DNA from 4 places in the Plantactinospora sp. CNZ320 genome. Region 2 is predicted to be linked to each of the others. Evidence: riboswitches for the same ligand, from Rfam matches in the RefSeq annotation. Region 2 holds a riboswitch; each other region holds the start of a gene.
The links. A riboswitch is a leader RNA that binds a small molecule or an ion and turns the genes downstream of it on or off. The one in region 2 is predicted to bind cyclic di-AMP.
Positions count from the first base shown of each region.

Region 1: linked by a shared signal. The riboswitch ahead of CLT71_RS19340 (VldE C-terminal domain-containing protein) and the one ahead of CLT71_RS14975 (VldE C-terminal domain-containing protein) in region 2 are both predicted to bind cyclic di-AMP.
Region 3: linked by a shared signal. The riboswitch ahead of CLT71_RS00305 (C39 family peptidase) and the one ahead of CLT71_RS14975 (VldE C-terminal domain-containing protein) in region 2 are both predicted to bind cyclic di-AMP.
Region 4: linked by a shared signal. The riboswitch ahead of CLT71_RS13390 (coiled-coil domain-containing protein) and the one ahead of CLT71_RS14975 (VldE C-terminal domain-containing protein) in region 2 are both predicted to bind cyclic di-AMP.

Region 1 covers NZ_PJMP01000001.1:4,356,069-4,361,166, reverse strand. The annotation lists gene CLT71_RS19350 (response regulator transcription factor) at 1-334, shown strand, start outside; gene CLT71_RS19345 (sensor histidine kinase) at 327-1,445, shown strand; gene CLT71_RS19340 (VldE C-terminal domain-containing protein) at 1,496-2,524, opposite strand; cyclic di-AMP (ydaO/yuaA leader) riboswitch at 2,528-2,658, opposite strand; gene CLT71_RS19335 (phospholipase D-like domain-containing protein) at 2,885-5,098, shown strand, end outside.
Region 2 covers NZ_PJMP01000001.1:3,428,096-3,433,193, reverse strand. The annotation lists gene CLT71_RS14985 (polysaccharide deacetylase family protein) at 1-358, opposite strand, end outside; gene CLT71_RS14980 (SDR family oxidoreductase) at 678-1,706, shown strand; cyclic di-AMP (ydaO/yuaA leader) riboswitch at 1,984-2,117, shown strand; gene CLT71_RS14975 (VldE C-terminal domain-containing protein) at 2,121-3,143, shown strand; gene CLT71_RS14970 (ferredoxin reductase family protein) at 3,350-4,630, shown strand.
Region 3 covers NZ_PJMP01000001.1:71,737-76,834, forward strand. The annotation lists gene mdlC (benzoylformate decarboxylase) at 1-1,173, opposite strand, end outside; cyclic di-AMP (ydaO/yuaA leader) riboswitch at 1,430-1,574, shown strand; gene CLT71_RS00305 (C39 family peptidase) at 1,941-2,804, shown strand; gene CLT71_RS00310 (hypothetical protein) at 2,938-3,495, opposite strand; gene CLT71_RS00315 (GNAT family N-acetyltransferase) at 3,620-4,408, opposite strand; gene CLT71_RS00320 (CDP-glycerol glycerophosphotransferase family protein) at 4,456-5,098, opposite strand, start outside.
Region 4 covers NZ_PJMP01000001.1:3,056,290-3,061,387, forward strand. The annotation lists gene CLT71_RS13380 (ABC transporter permease) at 1-2,399, shown strand, start outside; gene CLT71_RS13385 (cation diffusion facilitator family transporter) at 2,483-3,397, shown strand; cyclic di-AMP (ydaO/yuaA leader) riboswitch at 3,646-3,773, shown strand; gene CLT71_RS13390 (coiled-coil domain-containing protein) at 3,780-4,883, shown strand; gene CLT71_RS13395 (cellulose-binding domain-containing protein) at 4,956-5,098, opposite strand, start outside.

The DNA of each region.
Region 1 (5,098 bases), 930 kb from region 2:
CCGCCGGCCTCCCGTGCGGGAGATCGCGGGTCTGCGTCTGGATCCGTTCCGCCGCGAGGTCTACCGCGACGGCCGCTACGTCGCGCTCACCCGGAAGCAGTTCGCCGTGCTCGAGGTGCTCGTCGCGGCCGAGGGAGGTGTGGTCAGCGCGGAGGAACTCCTGGAGCGGGCCTGGGACGAGAACGCCGACCCGTTCACCAACGCCGTACGCATCACCGTCTCGGCACTGCGCAAACGGCTCGGCGTACCCGGGATCATCGCCACGGTGCCCGGGGTCGGCTACCGCATCGACACAGCACGCGGCGCGGTGCCCGAGAGGGAAGACCGTGGATAGGGCAGCCGGCCTGAGTGTCCGGCTCAAACTCACCCTCAGCTACGCCGGATTCCTCATCGTCGCGGGTGTCCTGCTGCTCGGCACCGTGTGGGTCTTCCTCCTGCGTTACGTACCCGACCCACCACACAGGGATTTCGACCGCGACCCATCCGGCTTCCGCGCACCGGTCCTGCAAAGTCCCACCCGCGACGACCTCCTGCAGGCCTTCGCTCCACGGGCGGCCCAGGTGCTGGTGTTCCTGCTGGTGTTCGGACTCGTGGGAGGGTGGATCGCCGCCGGCCGGATGCTCACCCCGCTCACCCGCATCACCGAGGCCGCCCGCCTGGTCAGCAACGGATCGCTCGCACACCGGATTCGGTTACCGGGCCGCAGGGACGAGTTCCGGGAACTCGCCGACACCTTCGACATCATGCTCGCGCGGCTCCAAGCACACGTCGTCGCGCAGGAGAGATTCGCCGCCAACGCGTCCCACGAACTGCGCACCCCGCTCGCCATCTCGCAAACGCTGCTCGACGTCGCCCGTAACGACCCCGGGCGGGACCGGGACGAACTCATCCAACGGCTGCACGCCGCCAACACGCGGGCGATCAACCTCACCGAGGCACTCCTGCTGCTCAGCCGGGGCGACCGCGGAAACCTCCCCCGGGAGAGCGTCGACCTCTCCCTCGTCGCCGAGGAGGCCGTCGAAACGCTGCTTCCCTTCGCCGAACAGCGCCGGACCACTGTGGACGTCACCGGCGGGGTCGCCTGGACCAGCGGTTCCGCCGAACTCCTGCTGCGAATGGCGACGAACCTCGTGCAGAACGCCATCGTGCACAACCTGCCCGTGGACGGCACCGTGACTGTGCACACCGGGGCGTACGGCGACACCAGCGTGCTGCGGGTCGAGAACACCGGCCACCGGCTCCCACCCGAACTGCTGCCGACCCTCACCGAGCCCTTCCAGCGCGGCACGGAACGGGTACGCATCGACGGGCACCCCGGCGTCGGCCTCGGCCTGGCCATCGTGCACAGCATCGTCCGTGCCCACCACGGAACCCTCGACCTGGCCCCCGGCCCCGCCGGTGGGCTCCTCGTCACGGTCCGGCTGCCCGGGAGGCCGCGACCCTGACGCGGGTCCCTCGACCGAGCACCCACCGCCCTGACCGAGCGGCACTGCGGCTAGATCAGGGACAGGTGCACGTGGTTGGTGTGGTCGCTTGACGGGTCTCCGTGTGCGCCGCCGTACGACTTCCAGCCGGTCGTCGGCAACCAGATCTGCCGGTACCAGATCACGTACAGCACCCCGAGCCGGTCGGCGTTGCGGACGAAGAACGCGGCCAGGTTGTTGCCGTACGTCCGGTCGGCGCCGGTGGCGGCACCCCGGAAGCCGCCCGCCTCGGCGGAGAAGTCGCAGGCCCGCCCCTTCGGGTGCTCGTACGGCCCCCCGGGGCGGTAGCAGCCGGTGAACCGGGCGAAGCCGGCCCGACGCGCCTCGGTGTAGGCGTGCAGGGTGCGTGCCGTGACGCAGCCCGTGGTGGTCGGGTCGGGCTGGTCACACGCCTGCGGTGGCCAGGAGCCGTCGGTGGCGCGTGGCGCGGGCCGGGCCACCGGTGAACTGGCGCTGACGAACCCTCCGGTGGAGGCGCCGCCGACCTGGGCCAGCGCCCGCTCGGCGGCCTGCTTCTGGCGCAGCATGATGGCGAGTTGACGGCGCTCCTCGATCACCTCGGCGTCGAGCGCCCGCTTGGCTCGGGCGGCCCGCTCCCGGGCCTGGCCGAGCGCACGCAGTGCGTCGTTGTCCCGCAGGGCCACCGCCTCCAGGCCACGGGCCCGCTCCAGGAGTTCGTCGGCGGAGCCGCTGTGCAGCAGTACCAGCACCGGGCCGATCCGGCCGGTCTGGTACGCCGTCCGGGCCACCTGCTCGACCCGGGGCCGCAACTGCGCGATCCGTTCCTCGACCCGGCGTAGCTCGGCGGCGATCCTCGCCTGCCGGGCTTTCGCGTTGGCCAGGGCGTTCCTGGCCTGTAGGTAACCCCGGCCGGTCGATTCGAGCACGTCCCGCAGGAGCGGGGTGTCGCCTTCGTCGCCGAGGACGGCGGGGCTGTTCGCCTCCGCCACGCCGGGCCGGAAGGCCGCCCCGGCGAGCGCGCCGAACGTGGCGAGCAGGGCCAGGGCCAGCGGAAACCGCCGACGTGTGGATCCCGTCATGCATGTCCCTCCGTCGCCCGCCTACCGAGTTAGCTGACGGGTTCGGGACGGAACAAGTCCCTACCGCGGTTGCGGACTCACCCCACCTACCTGGGTCCCCGGCTCACCCGAAAGTGATTCGGCGGCGGTCACGCCGGCGCGGAGGGGTGCGCCACCGGGCGAAACCGGGGTCAGCCTACCTGATCAACTGGGTCGAACAGGTGGATTTCGCCGCGATCGGGCGTGGAAATTGCTTCAAGACCTGCCGGGCGCGGTCGGTGGCGGGCCGAACCGGCGGGGCGGAAATCGAGGGTGATCTTGGATACCCTGATCGGCCGCCGAGCTCTCGGTGGCTCTCTCGCCCTACAAGGGAGTACCCACATGCCTCGACGTCTCCGAGTGCTCCTGCTCGGCGTCATCGTCGCGGTCGGCTCGGTCACTCTGCCAGCCGCCCACGCCAACGCCGCTGTTGTGCCCGTCACCAGCGGGAACAGCACCGTGCTCTTCCTGCGGCCGAATCTCGACCCGGTGCCCGATGCCGTCTACGCGACCCCCGACCCCGGCCGGAACGGCGCGCACTTCCTGCCGTACCAGACCCCCGGGCTCCGGGACCAGATCGCCGACCTGATCGCGCTGGCCACACCCGGCTCCACCGTGTACGGCTCGCTCTACACCTTCTCCGACCAGGGGATCACCGACAACCTGCTGGCGGCGCACGCCCGCGGCGTCAGGGTCCGGCTCATCATCGAGGCGTGCACCAGCGGCACCACCGCGTCCTGCGGGGCACAGTCCAACCAGGTGGGCCAGCTCGTCACCGGGTTGGGCGGCTACCGCGCCGGTGCCACCGGATCGTGGACCTGGCAGTGCCGCATCTCCTGCTCGTCCGGCGGGACGGGCATCAACCACAACAAGTTCTGGGTGTTCAGCGGGCTGTCGGACGGGCGTACCGACGTCACGGTGGTCAGCTCGGCCAACCCGACCAAGCCGCAGCAGCAGATGTGGCAGAACCAGGTGCGGGTGGACAACGACCCCGCGCTGGCCGACGCGTTCCGCAACTATGTCGGGCGCAAGCTCCTGGTCACCGGCACCGCGAAGTCGTACGAGCGCGGGCACGTCGACGCGGGCAGTACCCGGATCTGGTTCTCGCCCCGCGAGTCGCCGAGCGCCAGCGAGAGCACGACGATCGCGGCATCGTTCAACCCGCAGAGCAGCCGCTCCGACATCGTCGCCGCCGCCATCGACGACGTGCAGTGCTCGACCAGCAGCTCCGACGACATCATCCGGGTGGCGATGTGGGGTTTCCGGGCCGCCCGGCCCGAGGTGATCGACGCGCTGGGTGACAAGCAGGCCGCCGGATGCACCGTCGAGGTGGCCACCGGCGAGCACCAGGACGCGATGGCCGGCCTGACCGCACGCGGCATCGGCGTCTACGCGATGGACCCCGGCGGATGCCGGCAGTCGTTCTTCACGGTCGAGCCCGGCGTCAACGGCGAATGCTCCGACGGCAGCATCCACTCCAAGTACCTGCTGGTGCAGGGCGTGTCCCGCAAGGACAACCAGATGCACCGGTACGTCTACACCGGCACGCAGAACCTCACCAACGGTGCGTTGAGGAAGAACGACGAGACCTTCATGCGCCTCGACGACCCGTCCCTCTACAACGGATACGTCGCGGACTTCAACGCCATCAAGAACGCCGTGGTGACCATTTCGCCGAACCGGTACCCGGGGGCCAGATTCGCCACCGCGAACCTGCTGGCGACCGGTGACCAGTTCACCCCCGCGGTCGCCTCGACCCGGGACTCCGCAGGCCGGAACGTCACCGTGTCCGCGTTCGCCTCCGGCCGGGAGAGCGGGCTGAACAACGAAATCCGGTTGGGCCGGTTCGTCGACGGGGTCCTGCAGTCCGAAGTGGCCGTCCGGACCGGAGGCGGTACCAACTGGAACTACCGCACCCCGGACGTGGGCATCGCCGGCAACGGCGACGCGGTGGTGACCTGGGCCGACGACAGCAACGGCAACGGCGGGTACGAGATCCGGGCCCGCCGGGTCCGCCCGGACGGCACCATGGGCCCGGTGGTCAACGTGAACTCCATCGCCGACGGCGACCAGAGCGAGCCGTCGATCGCGGTGCTGCCCGACGGGCGGTACGCGGTGACCTGGCAGGACACCTCGACGGCCGGGGCCAGCTCCATCCGGTACGCCTCGTTCTCGGCGTCCGACGCCCGGCTCTCGCCGCTCACGGGCGGCTACGACGCCCCGGTCCAGGCCGTGGCCGGTGGCACCTACCGCAAGCCGGACGTGGCCGCCACCTCGACCGGCACGGTGGCCGTCGCCTGGGAGGACGACGAGGACGGCAACGGCGGGTACAGCATCCGGGCCAAGACCGGCACCCTGGCGGGTGCCTTCGGCGGCACCGTGGCGGTGCACACCGGCTCGCTCTCCGACGGCCAGCAGCGCGACCCGGCAGTGGCCATCGCCGACTCGGGTACCTGGTACGTCGCCTGGTACGACGGGCACACCGCCCGGACCGGTCAGGACGGCAACCCGCAGTCGCAGATCTACGTACGGGGATTCACCGGCTCCACGGCCACC
Region 2 (5,098 bases):
CGTGCGGGCCCTGGAGCAGCAGGTTCTGGTGTGTCCAGCCGTGCACCGCGACCTCGTGCCCGGCGGCGACGAGATCCAGCCCGAGTTCCGGCGCGCGGGCCAGCATCGACCCCAGTAGGAAGAAGGTCGCCCGGGTCCGGTGCGCGGCCAGGGTCTCGACGAAGAGCGGGGTGGAGGCCGGATCGGGGCCGTCGTCGAAGGTGAGCGCGACGTGACCCGGCGAGCCGCGTCCGCTCAGCCGGGGAAAGAACCGCAGCCGTACCCCGGGCAGCACCGTCACCGCCGGCACCACCTGGGCGGCCAGTGCGGCAGCGACGGCGGTCGCCGGCACCACGCGTCCGCGCAATCGTTGCTGCACCCGCCGCACCATCTGCTCCGCCCGCCGCCCCGGTCGCGGAGGCGGTTACCCGCCCGGCCGGGGTTCATCCTCACCCGGACGGGTGGCCCGGGCCCGGCGCTGCGGTTGCCTGCCGGGCGCCGTGGTCGCTACCTCGGCGCTGCGCTGCTGCCTGGGCTGTGGTTGCCGTCCGGCGGCCTGGTCTCCGGCGCGTCCAGGAGTTTGCCGGGGCACCGGCCGGGTAGCCGGCGCGCGGCGACCGGGGAGGGCGCAGCGGTCCGGGAAGGCGCAGCGGTCCGGGAAGGCGCAGCGGTCCGGGAGGGTGCGGGACGGGGGGCGGATGCGGGGGCGACCTGCGGCGCGGGTAGCGGTGATCACCGGAGCGAGTGCCGGGGTGGGCCGGGCCACGGCCCGGCTGCTGGCCCGCCGGGGGATGCGGCTCGGCCTGCTGGCCCGGGGCGGCACCGGGCTGCGGGGCGCGGCCGAGGACGTCCGCGCGGCCGGGGGCGTGGCACTGCCGATCGAGGTCGACGTGGCGGACCACCGCCAGGTGGAGGCGGCCGCCGACCGGGTGACCGACGAGCTGGGACCTATCGATCTGTGGGTCAACAACGCCATCGTCTCGGTCTTCGCGCCCTTCACCGAGATCGGACCGGAGGAGTTCCGGCGGGTGACCGAGGTCTGCTATCTCGGGTACGTCTACGGCACCCGGGCCGCCCTCGACCGGATGCGCCCGCGCGGGAGCGGCACGATCGTGCAGGTCGGGTCGGCACTGGCCTACCGGTCGATCCCGCTCCAGTCGGCGTACTGCGGAGCGAAGCACGCCATCGCGGGCTTCACCGAGTCGCTGCGCTGTGAACTGCTGCACGACCGCAGCCCGGTCCGGCTCACCATGGTGCACCTGCCGGCGCTGAACACCCCGCAGTTCGACTGGGTACTCTCCCGGCTGCGTAACCGCGCCCAGCCGGTGCCACCGATCTATCAGCCCGAACTGGCGGCCCGAGCCATCGTGCACGCCGCCGACCGGCCGGACCGGCGGGAGTACTGGGTCGGTGCCTCCACGGTCGGCACCATCCTCGCCAACCGGCTGGTACCCGGGCTGCTCGACAGGTACCTGGCCCGGACGGGGTACTCCGGCCAGCAGACGGAGCAGCCGGCGCCGCGGGATCGAACGGCCAACCTGTGGCACCCGGTCGACGACGGCAGCGGGGTGGACCAGGGCGCGCACGGCTCGTTCGACACGCCGTATCGCACAAGGAGTCCGCAACTGTGGCTGTCCCAGCATCGGGGCGTGGTGACAGCGGGTCTGCTCTCGGCCGGTACGGTGGCCGGTGTGCTGTTCGGCACAACGCCCTGGCGCCGACGGTGACCAAAGAATCACGCCACCGACCAACCTGGACACGTTTTCGCACGTCAGGCCGGTGACTACCCGCTCGGTAACCGGTGACAACGCGCTTGGTAAATAGCCGACAGCGGCTAGTCGATAATGGTGGGCAAAGCATGACCTTCGATGCGCCTGAGGCGCCGTGATTACGGATAGTCGTTGCCTGGCAACGCTTTTGCCCGCGATCGGGTATTGCCATTCGGGAAGTGAAACCGGGTATGCTGTCTGCCGTTCATAGCCGCCGGCTACCGCGTGGTACCGGCGCTGATCGCCGCCTAATCGCCACACGGCGAGCCGGGGACCCACGCACCCCTGGGGTGAATCCGCGACAGCGGTAGGGACCACTTCCATCCCGAACCCGTCAGCTAACCCGGTCGGCGGCCGACGGAAGGGATACATGTGAGGGCACCCCTACGCCGAAGGCTGGCGACTGCCCTGGCACTGCTCACCGCCGCAGCTCTGGTCGTGGTCCCGTCGGAGGCGTCGGCGGCGCCCGCGCCGAAACCGGCCCCCCATGAGGAGGCCGACTCGCCGGTGCTCGGTGACGTGCTCGCCAGCGCCGGCAAGCGGCTGGCGGAGGCGAAGGCAGAACGCGCCAAGTCCCAGCGGCGGCAGCAGCAGCTCGGCAACCAGTTGAAGCAGGCGGAGGCCAGGCTGGCGGCGCTCACGCCGGAGGCGAGCGAGATCGCGGCCGAGTCCTACCGCAGCGGCAAGCTCAGCGCCATCTCGATGCTGCTGACGAACAACTCGTCCGACTCCGCGTCGAGCTCGTTCATCGAGCGGGCCTCGGCGCTCAACGAGCTGAACCTGTTCAACAACAGCAAGCTTCGGGCGCTCAACCAGGCGCGTAACGAGGTCGGCGCGGCCAAGAAGGCGATCGACGACGAGGTCGCCAAGCAGGCCGCGCAGGAGAAGATCATCCAGAAGCAGCAGACGGACGCGAAGAAGGCGCTCGCCCTGGTGGGCGGCAACTCGCGTCCGAACAAGGGGCTGGTGGCGGCCACCTCGCCGGTCGCCCGGCCGGGGCCGGGAATGGCCGACGGCTTCCCCGGGCTGCCGTGCAACAAGGACGATCCGACCACCGGCGGTTGCATCACCGCCCGGACACTGCACATGTACAACGAGGTGCGCCGGGCGGGCTTCAAGAGGTTCGTCGGCTGCTACCGGCCCGGTGGGCCGTTCGAGCACCCGAAGGGCCGCGCCTGTGACTGGTCGCTGCGCAACTCCGGGTTCAGCCGGGCTGCCAACGACGACCAGATGAAGTACGGCAACGACCTGGCCGCGTTCCTGATCCGCAACTCGGACCGGCTCGGCATCCTCTACGTGATCTGGTACAAGGAGATCTGGTTCCCCGGCGAGGGCTGGAGTTCCTACAGCGGTCCGAGTGACCACACCGACCACGTGCACGTCTCGATGTTGTAGGCCCGAACGAACGCCACCGCCCCGTCACCTGCTGTTCAGGGTGGCGGGGCGGTGGCGTTGTGCGGACAGGTTGCGCGCCGACTGGCATCATCGGCGGATGGCCGGCCGGTCCGACGGACTGACCGGCCGGCCCGCCCCGCTACCTGGTCCGCCCGCACCCGCCACGGTGGCGGCGGATAGGATGCGGGCCTCCGATCGGAGGCAGTTTGCGACGAACTCGTGTCGGTGTGGCGTTCGTGGTCGGGATCGCGGTGGTCAACACGATCGCCTGGGCGCTCTTCTGGCCCGCCGACGACGGCCGACCGGACTTCCTTCGGCAGGTGGTCGCCGAGTTCTTCGCGTCCACCGCCGTGCTGCTCTTCGCCGTCGCGCTGGTACTCGCCACCCGGGCGCGCTGGATCGAGCCCTTCTTCGGCGGCCTGGACCGGATGTACCGGACCCACCGCCAGGTTGCGGTCGCCGGATTCCTGCTGCTGGTTGCGCACGTCACGGTCGTGCCGTGGCTGCTCGACTCGCCGGGCGGCACGCCGTCCGGCCTGATCGCCTTCGCCGGGTTCACGGTGCTGGTGCTGTTGAGCGTCGGCCCACGGCTGCCGCTGCTGCGCAGGCTGGTGACGGTGAGCTATCGGCGGTGGCGACACTCGCACTGGCTGGTCGGGCTCTTCTTCGTGATCAGCCTGGCGCACACGCTCCTCGTCGACCAGGTCGTCGAGGCCAGTCCCGTGCCGTTCGCCCTGCTCCTCGCGGCTTACGTGGTCGGGGTCGTGGCGTACCTTTATACGCTGCTCCTCGCGCGACTCGTCCGGCCCCGCTACCGGTACGTCGTCGACGAGGTACGGCGCCTCAACACCAGCACCGTGGAGATCGCGTTACGTCCCCGCAAGACGCGCCGGCTGGTCTTCACCTCGGGGCAGTTCGTCTTCCTCCAGATCCGTCGGCCAGGGCTGCGCGAGCCGCACCCGTTCACCGTGAGCAGTGCCCCGGCGGAGGATCGGCTCCGGCTGACCGTCAAGGCGATCGGCGACTACACGGCCCGGCTGCACGAGCGCGCCGAGGCCGGTAGCCGGGCCACTGTGGAGGGCAGCTACGGCATGCTGGACTACCGGCGTGGTGGGCGGCGGCAGATCTGGATCGCCGGAGGAATCGGCATCACCCCGTTCCTGAGCTGGCTGCGCGACCCCGACGGACCAGGTGACCGGCGGATCGACCTGTATTACACGGTCCGGCAGCCGGTGGAGATGCTGTTCCGGGACGAACTGCGGGACGCCGCGACCCGCAACCCCGGGTTGCGGGTACACCTGAACGTTTCGGCGCAGGCGGGGTCGTTGGCCGTGGCCCGGATCGTCGCCGAGCAGGACGGCGACCTCGCCGATGTCGACGTCTACATGTGCGGGCCGGTTCCGATGATCAGGTCCTTCGAACGAGGATTTCGGCAGCGGGGCTTGCCAGCCACCCGGATCCACTTCGAGGAGTTCTCGTTCCGCTGACCGAGCTCCGCGCCGGCCGCCCGCCCCGACCTCGACGGCGGCGCGTGGCGGACGGCACCCGGCCGCCGAGGCTCACCTGATGCCGAGGCAGGCCAGGCTCACGAGCCGGCGAGCCGGAGGTCGAGCGCGTTCCGGGCCGGGAATCGTCGTTCCGCCCCTTCGAGCCTGGGAATCTGGCGTACGCGCTGGCGCTCAACGACCGGCGCGTGCTGGTGAACAACAACGGCGCGGTGCGTCACGCACTCTGACGCCGACGCTCCGGACGGCGGCGCGTGGAGGTTCTTGTGATTACGTGACCGGTCGACGGCTCGGCGTGCCACCGGCGTGATCACCTGTCGAACTGTCGGCGGTCGATCTGGACTGGGAATTTCGACACCTCGACCGAGTGGGTGCGGGCCGGCCGGCTCGCCCGGGACGAGCCCTGGGACTTCTCATCACCGCCGCCGGCAACGCGGAGGACGACCTGGC
Region 3 (5,098 bases), 3.4 Mb from region 2:
ACCCGGCCGGGTGATTGTCAGTTGCCGGTGCAGCACGCTGAGGTTGGAAGGGGATTCGGGGACCACGATCCCGTCGGCCGGCCATTCGGCGGCGAGCGCACCGAAGAGCGCCTCCGGGGTCAGCGGGGTGCCGGCCGCCGCGTCCGGCGCGGCGGGACGGGGTGGCGGCAGCGGCCGGTCGGTGGCCGGCAGCCGTTCGGCCAGCCCGGCGCAGGCCAGCGTCATGTCACCGACGAGGCTGTCGCCGACAGGTGCCCGGGCCGCCTCGGCCGGATCGTCGGTGACGTGCAGCAGCCGGGTGCCCTCCGGCAGGTAACCTCGCCGTCCCGGGACGTACGGGTAGTAACGGAACACCGGGGCACCGATTACCAGGACGGTGTCGTGGCCGACCAGTTTCTCGGCCAGCGGTCCGATCGCCGGTGGCAGCAGGCCCTGGAACTGCGGGTGGTCCTGCGGGAAGCCGACCCGGTCCGCGAACGGCGGCTGCCAGACGGGTGCCCGGCTCCGCTCGGCGAGGGCGATCGCCTCGGCCCAGCCGCCACTGCGGTCGACGCCCGAGCCGATCACCAGCATGGGTTGCTGGCTGGCCGCCAGGATCTCGGCGAACCGGTCCAGTTCCACCGGGTCGGGAGCGACCCGGGTGCTGACCCGGCGGATCGGCGCGGTGCCGTTGGCGGGTTCGTCCCAGTCGTCGAGCGGCAGGGAGAGGTAGACCGGCCCGGCCGGCGGCTGTACGGCGGTGGCGAGCGCCCGCATGAACGCCTCGGGAATGTCCTGCGCGCGCAGCGGCTCGTGACTCCATTTGACGTACGGCTCGGGGAGTTGGGTGGGGCGCACATTTGTCAGCATCGGCTCGGACAGGTTCATCGTCCGGGTCTGCTGGCCGGCGGTCACGATCATTGGCGTCTTGTTGTGCCAGGCGGTGACGAGGCTGCCCATCCCGTTTCCGGTGCCGGGGGCGGTGTGCAGGTTGACGTGCACCGGCCGGCCGCTGGCCTGTGCGTAGCCGTCCGCCATCGCGACCGCGGAGGCCTCCTGGAGGGCCAGGACGTAGGTGAAGTCGGCCGGAAAGTTCTTCAGGAATGGCTCCTCGGTGGAGCCGGGGTTGCCGAACAGGGTGGTCAGGCCGAGGGAACGGAGCAGGTGGTAGGTAGCTTCGTGCACCGTTGTCATCGGAAGGAGCCTCCTGGAGTCCTTGTCCCACGTTCGAGCCACCGGGGTAAGCCGGTCATTTCCGTCATACCGTACGCGTACATGATCATGCTGGTTTATCCACCGGTCGGCTGCCGGCCCGGAGACTCGGCCGGCGCTGTCCCGATCGCGCTGTGAGTCACTGTTTTCGCTGTTCAGTGGGGTTGGCAACGGCAGAAGTCGGCCAGTAATGTCGGCGCGTCTGGTCCGGCCCCTTGGTCGCCGTACGGGTGACACCGGAGCGGACCCGCCGAGTCGTTACGTAACGAGCCGGGGACCCACAGTTATCTGGGGTGAATCCGCGAGCCACATCGGCCCGTGGTAGGGCGGCCCTTCCCGCCCGAATCCGTCAGCTAACCCGGTAGGCGGTGTCGGAAGGAGTAGCTGTTCGTGCGGCACCACCCGGGCCTCCGCCCATCCCCCCAGTTCACTCGCTGCATCGCGCCGCCGCTTCCGGCCGTCGCGACCGTCCCGGACCACCCCGTCCCCGGCCGCCGCCCCAACCTGGCCCGATAGCGGTCTCTGACGCGGAAGTCGTCGACGCGCGAGCACCCCGCGGTCGCACTGGCCGGCACTTTTCGGTGAGACCGCTCGGTGCACCCTGGATCCGTCCCGGCGAATGCCAGTCGGCGGATCGGTCTCGTGCGATTGCGTGCGATAACGCGTCGCATTCCCCGCAGCGAAAGAAAGGTCGCGTCACTCCCTGCCCCCCCGGTGGCGATGACGCGCATTTCCTCTGGAGGACAACGTTGAAGCACGCAATCAACCGGCGGTTCAGGACCGTCATTTCGGGCCGGCGTAACCGGCTCGCGCTCGCCTCCGCGGCGGTGCTCGCCGCCGCCGCGTCCAGCGGGGTCGTACTGGCCTCGACCGACTCGGCGGAGGCACCGGACACCTCGACCGTCGCCGTCGCCGAAGTCGGCGCACCGGCGGCGGGTCAGGCCGGAGCGGCTGTCACCACCGCACCGCAGACGACCGCACCGGGTACGATCGCACCGGCGACCCCGACCCAGCCGGCCAGCACCGCGCCGGCCACGGCGGCGGCCAGCAAGGCGGCTAAGACGACCCCGGCCGCGACCCCGAGCAAGCCCCCGGCGCCCCCGGAGTCGAAGCTGCTGGACTACCAGTTCCAGGCCCAGATCAACGGCTGGTACTGCGGCCCGGCCGCCACCCGGATCGCCCTTACCGTCCGGGACAAGCAGCCCAGCCAGGACGCCGTCGCCGCCGACCTCGGCACCACGATGAGCGGCACGAACTCGGCCCAGGACACCACCCGGGTACTGAACAAGATCATCGGTACCGACTTCTACCGCACCACCGCCATCCCCGGCGGCTCGGCCACCCCGGCCCAGATGGACCAGCTCCAGGCCGACGTCGTGCACGCCGTCACCAGCGGGTACGCAGTGGTCGTCAACATCGCCGGCTCGGCCACCGACCTCGCCGGTGGCTGGCACAGCTACCCCGGCGGCCACTACGTGACGGTTGTCGGCTACCGCGACGACGGCCGTACGGTGAAGATCGCCGACCCGGCCATCCCGGGCGCGGACAGCAACTACTGGATGACCACCATCGACCTGGCGCACTGGACGGCGACCCGGGGCTACTCGTCCTGATCCGCCCTCTCCGCCGGTAGCAACACCGACGACGCCGGCCCGACCCACCCACCCGTCCTTGCCGACGGGGATGTGGGGCGGGCCGGCGTCGTCGTCACCAACGGTTGGGCGCCCGGCCTCGGTCAGGTACGGGTCACTGGCCCTGCCAGACCGCCTGCGCGCCCGTGTCACCGGTGCGGAAGACGTAGTACAGGCTGATCCCGGCCGCAGCCAGGGAGAGGATCCCGAGCACCAGGGTCAGCACCGGCGATCCCTTGCCGGTCGCGGCGGGGGCACGGTCCGCACCGTCCTCGCCACTTCCCTGGCCACCCTCGACGCCACCCGTCGCCGGCGCGGCGGTGCCCCGGGGCTTGACCAGGAGGACAAGCGCCAGGGCGAGCACCCCGAGCGCGATCGTCGCGTACAGGGTGTTGGTGCCGAGACCCTGGTGCTCCGCCAGCCTCGGCACGTACTCCGGGCTGACCCGGTTGCGGGACTCCAGCCGGGCCAGGAAACGGTCGCCGGAGAGCTTCGCCATCAGCGCGGCGAGCGGGGTGGCGACCGCGAGCAGTCCCAGCACCCAGCGCAGGTGCGGGCGGACGAACGGAAGGAAGGCGTACCCGACCGCGCTCAGCGCGAGCAGTGGCACGAAGACCACCGCCGCATGGACCAGGAACGGGTGGGCGGGAATGCCCATGAACTCCTCGAGCACCGGCGCCTCCTCGGCGACAGATCGGTGGGTGGGCTTTCCAGAACGTTGACATGGTGCCCGGGGCGGGCACCGATGACAAGGCCCTCGCCGGCACCGGTCGTACCGGCCCCGGCTCGGTCGCGGTTCAAAGAGGACTGACGTCCGGGGCGGGCGCTGGCTCGCCGACGACGTACTCGGTGTACTCGGCGACCGGGGTGAAGCCGAGCCGGTCGTAGAGCTTGTAGGCTGCCGTGTTCTCCGCCTCGACGTTGAGCGCCACCGCGTCGACGGTCTCCAGCAGCCGTCGGCAGAGCGTCGCCACCACGGTGCTGGCCAGCCCCTGCCCCCGGTACGCCGGAGCCGTCGTCACGTTGCCCAGCGCGGCCACCCGGTATCGCGGCGACCAGACGTGCACCCCGGCGACGGCGGCCAGTTCCCCGTCCCGGCGCAGCCCGAGGTAGTGTCCGGTCTCGACCAGCCGGGGATCGAACCAGTTGCCCGGATAGGCGGCACGGTAGAAGGCGATCAGTTCCGGTACGTCGGCCTCGGTGAGCACCTCGCCACCGGGCGCCACCCGGGCCAGCCGGTCCGGGTCGGTGAGCGCCATCTTCAGGTGCGCACCGCGTGACCGCAGCGGGTACTCCCGGGCCAGCACCGCCTCGCCGCCGGCGCAGAGGTGCGCCTCGAAGTGCCGGGGCAGCAGCGGGAGCAGATCGGTGAGCAGTCCGGTCAGCACCGCCGGTGAGCGGTGCAGCGCCAGCAGCACCGGAGTGGACAGACCGTGATATAGCAGGGCCACCGCGTCGTCGCGCCGATACCAGGTGGTGTACGGCCAGTAGAAGTCGTCGAGGTCGCCGAGTTCGTACGCGTGCAGGTGCGGGTCGCGGCGCAGCAGGCCGGCCAGTTCGTTCCGGTCGTGGCTGGTCCTGATCATCGTCACCGACGCATCATGGCACAGCACCCGCGATCGGCAGCGGCCGATCAGGGCACCGGCGCGGGGCGGGGCGACGGTACGGACTGCGCTGCGCTCCCGGTGCCGTCCAACTGCCGCCGGGCCTCGTCGAGGAAGCCGTCGGCGTACTGCTGCTCCGGGAAGTCACCGAGATAGCGGGTACGGGTCCGCCACCGCACCTCGGCCAACGGATCGCTCTCCAGCAACCGGTCGAGTACGTCGTCCAGATTGGACATCTGCGAGTCCAGTACGTAGCCCGAACCGGCCAGCGGGAAGCCCTCGACGAACCGCTCGCCCTCGCCGACCCGGTCCGTGACCGCGTACGGCTTGCCCGAGTAGAGGTAGTCGGAGATCACCGCCGAGACGTCCGAGACCAGCGCGTCGGAGGCGTTGACGCAGTCGACCAGGCTCATCTTCTTCGCCGCGTCGGCACCGAAGACGTGCCGCCGTCCCGTGCTCGCCCGATGCTCGGCGAGAAGCTGCTCGATCCGGGCCAGTTGCCGGGCCGAGGCCGGGTTCTGCGAGGTGTAGGGGTGGGCCCGGAGGATCACCGTCACGCCCCGGTCCAGCAGCCGGCGGACCAGGGTCTCGCCCACCGGCAGCGAGCAGTGGTCGACGTCGGCGTTGTGCCCGGTCCAGGTCGGCGTGTAGAGCACCACCTTGTCGGCCCGG
Region 4 (5,098 bases), 370 kb from region 2:
TCTACACCGACCTGGCCCGCTCGGCCCGGAACGTGGACGTGGTGGTCGAGCCGGAGCACGGGCTGCTCACCCCGGCGACGGTGCGGCGGATCCGGGCCGTCGACGGGGTGGCGGCGGCGGACGGGCGGGTGGTGGCCTGGCTGGGCGTACTCGACCGGAACGGGAAACTGATCACCAGCCAGGACCACATCGGGTACGCCCTCTCGGTGCCGGGTGACGCCGCACTGGCCCCGTACGACGTGGCCGCCGGCCGGCTGCCCACCGTTGCCGGGGAGATCGCCCTGGACCGGGCGACCGTGGCCGGCTCCGGCTTCACCCTCGGCGGGCCGGTGACGGTGCTGGACCGGGCCGGCACGGCACACCAACTGCGCCTGGTCGGCACGCTCGACCTCGGGGTGAACCGGCTCTACGGCGGCTCGGCCGTCGCCGCGCTGACCTCGGCCGACCTCGGCACGCTCACCGGTACCGTCGACTACGCCCAGGTGGTGGTCCGGGCCACCGAGGGCACCGACCCGGCCCGGCTGCGGGACCGGATCGCCGAGGCGGTCGGCCCCGGCGCGCAGCCGCTGACCGGGGCCGAACTGCGGGACCGGCTCGCCCGGCAGGCGGCGAAGTACGTCGACGGCTTCCTCGCCGTACTGCTCGGCTTCGGGCTGGTCTCGCTGACCGTCTCGGCGTTCGTCATCTACAACACCTTCGCGATGCTCGGCACGCAGCGGGTCCGGGAGGTGAGCCTGCTCCGCTGTGCCGGCGCGTCCCGGGCGCAGGTGCGCGGCGTCGTACTCCTGGAGGCGGGCGTCCTCGGCCTGCTCGCCTCGGTCGGCGGGCTGCTGGCCAGCCTGCTCGTCGGCTACGGGCTGATCCGGGGACGGGAACTGGTCGCCTCGGACATCCCACTGCACGCCCCGGTGGTGCGCTGGCCGACCGTGCTGGTGGCGCTCGGCTTCGGCACCCTGGTGACAGTGCTGGCCGCGCTGGTGCCGGCGGTGCAGGCGAGTCGGGTACCGCCGCTGGCCGCACTGCACTCCCGCAGCGCCGTGGCGGTGGGCGGGGGCCGGCGCGGCCGTACCCGGATCGCTGTCGCGCTCGGCCTGGCCGGGGTCGGCGGGCTGGCCGTACTCGTCGGGTTGCCGTTGGCCTTTCCCGGGTTGCCGCTGGTGCTCGGCGGCGGCATGGTCGCCTTCCTCGGCGCGGTGGTCGCGGCCCCGCTGCTGGTCCCCCGGGCGGTCCGGCTGGTCGGCTGGCTGCCGGCCCGGCTCTTCGGTCCGGTGGTACGGCTGGCCGTGGTCAACGCCCGACGCGATCCCCGGCGGGCGGCGGCGACCAGCACCGCCCTGACCATCGGGGTGGCCCTGATGGCGATGTTCAGCGTGCTGCTGGCGACCGCCCGGGAGCAGGCCGGACGGGAGCTGTCCGAGAACTTCCCGGTCGACTTCGTGCTGGACCGGGTCCGCACCGACGGCTCGCCGACGGCGGTACGCGGCCCGCTGCCACCCGGGCTGGCCCAGCGGCTGCGCCCCGATCCGGCGTTCGGCACCGTCGCCGAGGTACGCCTGGCCAACTCGCCGCTGAACGCACGGATCCGGATCTGGGCGGTGCCGCCGGAGCGGCTGCACGGGCCGGTACGTCCCGAGGTGACCGCCGGCAGCCTGGCCGGGCTGGTGCCGGGGACGGTGGCGGTGAGCCGGCAGTTCGCCGCCGACCGGGGCGTCGGGGTCGGTGACCGGATCGCCCTCGGGCTCGGCCCACCGGCCCCGTTGACAGTGGTGGCGGTCTACGACGACTCCCCGGTCGACGGTGCCGCCCTGGTCTCCTGGACGTCGTTCACCGCCGCGTACGGCCCCGGGGAGCCGGACCGGCTGCTGGTCGACCTCGCCCCGGGGGTGTCGACGGCGGCGGGCCGGCAGGCGCTGGACGCGGCCCTGGCCGACCAGCCGGCGGTCCGGGTACGCGGCCTCGCCGACCAGGCCGACGCGCTCGCCCGTACCCTCGACGAGCTGTTGGGGATCTTCGCCGCCCTGCTCGGCATGTCGGTGCTGATCGCCGTGCTGGGCATCGGCAACACGCTCGCGCTCTCGGTGGTCGAACGCCGCCGCGAGTCGGCGACGGTCCGGGCGCTGGGCCTGTCCCGCCGGCAGCTGGCCGCCATGCTGCTGACCGAGGCGGCGCTGGCCGGCGCGGTAGGTGCACTGGCCGGGATCGCCCTCGGCGTCGGCCTCGGCTGGACGGCGGCACTGGGGCTGATCCGCGGGTACGGGCACGGATTGCCGGCCGTACCCGTCGGTCAGCTCGCCCTCTGCGCCGCGCTGGCCGCCTCGGCGGGGGTGCTGGCCAGCCTGCCGCCGGCCCGGCGGGCCGCCCGGGCGCCGATCGCGGCCACCCTGGCCGACGAGGGATAGCCGGTCCCGCCGTTTTCCGGCTGGGACGACCCCACGGCCCGGCAGTATCGACAGCGGGGGTGACCGGGACGGAGGGAGCGGCGTTGGGGGCCGGGCACGACCACGGGGGGCGGTTGACCTGGGCGGCAGAGCAGCACCGGGGGCGGCTCTGGGCGGCCTTCGGGCTGCTCGCCGTCCTGATGGTGGTCGAGACGGTCGCCGCGCTGGCCACCGGCTCGCTGGCGCTGCTCTCCGACGCCGGGCACATGTTCACCGACGTGCTCGGGATCGGGATGGCACTGGCCGCGATCACGGCGGCCCGGCGGGCGGTCGGCGACCCGCAGCGGACCTTCGGCCTCTACCGCCTGGAGGTGCTGGCGGCGCTGGCCAACGCGGTACTGCTGTTCGGGGTGGCGCTCTACGTGCTGGTCGAGGCGGTACGCCGGTTCGACGACCCGCCCCGGGTCGCGGCCGGTCCGATGCTCGTGGTCGCCACGCTCGGCCTGCTGGCCAACGCCGCCGCCTTCGGCCTGCTCCGGGCCGGTGCGCGGGAGAGCATCAACCTGCGCGGCGCATATCTGGAGGTACTCGGGGACCTGCTCAACTCGGTGGGAGTGATCGTCGCCGCCGTGGTGATCATCCTGACCGGCTGGCGCTGGGCGGATCCGATCGTGGCCCTGGCGGTCGGGCTGTTCATCCTGCCCCGCACCTGGCGACTCGGCCGCAGCGCCGTACGGATCCTGGTGCAGGCCGCGCCCGAGCACCTCGACGTGGCCGCCGTACGCACCCGGCTGGCCGGGGTACCCGGCGTCTGCGACGTACACGACCTGCACGTCTGGACCCTCACCTCCGGGATGGAGGTGGCCTCGGCGCACCTGAGGCTGGACCGCGACGCGGAGGTGGGTACCGTACTCGCCGCGGCCCGGTCGGCGCTGCGCGAGGACTTCCACATCTCGCACGCCACGCTCCAGGTCGAGCCGAACACCGCGCCCGGGGGCTGCGGCCCCACCGACTGGTGACCACCGAGCACGCCGCGTGACATCGCGGTCGGCCGGCGACCCTCGCACACCTGCCCCGCCAGCCGTCGAGACTCACCGATAGTTAGCGGCATCTTAAGTTTTGAGGCTGCGTCGGCCAGCTTTGTCCGGATACATCCGCCCAACTCGGAAAATCGCGAATCCGGCTCCGACAACGCCACGTGTCCCCGGCGAACGACTGCCGGTAAGCTCGGCTCCGGTCTCCGCCGGGCGGCGCCCTCCGGCGCCTGCGGGGACCGTCGCCTAATCGCACGCGCGAGCCGGGGAACCACGTACCAGGGGTGTATCCGCGCCAGCGGTAGGGATCTTCCGTCCCGAACCCGTCAGCTAACCCGGTCGGCGGCTGACGGAAGGACATTGTCATATGCCGTTCCTGGCACCCACCCGACAGGCTCCGGCGTCCGCGCGGAGCGCCACGAGACCGCACCGGAAGGTCGCGACCACAGCGGTCGTCGCCCTCGGCATGGTCCTCGCGGCGCTCGGCGGCGCACCCGCGCAGGCGGCACCGGAGTACGCGACCCCCGGGGCGCTGGCCGCGGCACCCGGCGGCGACGACATCGACGGAGGCACGGACAGCCTGCGCGAGCAACTCCAGACCGCCAGCAAGGGCTATCTGACCGCCAAGAACAAGTTGGACAACTCCGTCAAGCGGCAGAAGGAACTGAACCAGCAGCTCGCCGAGCTGCGTACCGAGGTGGCGACCCGGAGCGAACGGGTCGCCGAGATGGGCAACATGGCGTACCGGACCGGTCGGCTCGGCCAGGTCTCCGCACTGCTGAACAGTGGATCTCCGACCAGCCTGGTGGACCGGGCCGCCGCACTCGACACGATCTCGGCGAACGAGAGCCGGGAACTGCGCGGGCTGCGGGAGAGCCTGGACAAGGAGACCCAGGCCAAGGCCGCGCTCGACAAGGAAATCGGCGAGCAGCGCAAGCAGGTCGAGGTGATGGAGACCCGCAAGAAGCAGGCCGAACGGGCGCTTGCGGCGGCGAACAACAGCGGCGGCGCCGCCGCCGGGATCAGCGGCAGCGGGGGCGGGTCGGCGCGACCGGCACCCCGTAACGCCGACGGCTCCTGGCCGGACGAGTCGTGCAGTCTCAACGACCCGACCACAAGTGGCTGCATCACCGCGCGCACCCTGCACGCGTTGAAGCAGGCCCAGGCGGCCGGCTTCACCCGGTTCGTCTCCTGCTTCCGCAGCGGAGGCAGCGGCGAGCACCCGAAGGGTCAGGCGTGTGACTTCGCCGCCCAGAAGAACGGGTTCGGCGGAGTGGCGACCGGCGGCGACCGGACGTACGGCAACAACCTGGCGGCGTACTACGTGCGCAACGCCGATCGACTGGGTGTGCTGTACGTGATCTGGTTCAAGCAGATCTGGCTGCCGAGCAGTGGTTGGAAGACGTACAACGGGGGCAACGGTGACCCGTCCAGCGATCACACCAACCACGTACACCTGTCGATGCACTGATCGACCGCACCGCACCATCGCGAACCGCCGGCACCGCCCGCCACCCCTGGGCAGTGCCGGCGGTTCCCGCTATCAGCAGCCGATCCGGGTCGAGCCGAGCGCCACGTCGTCGAACCAGAGCGTGTTCGCGCCCTCGCCGTAGCTCTCCCAGCCCAGCCGCAGGTCGGTCAGGTTGGGCCGCCAGTTGGCCCGGTTGTACCACTGCCCATCGACAT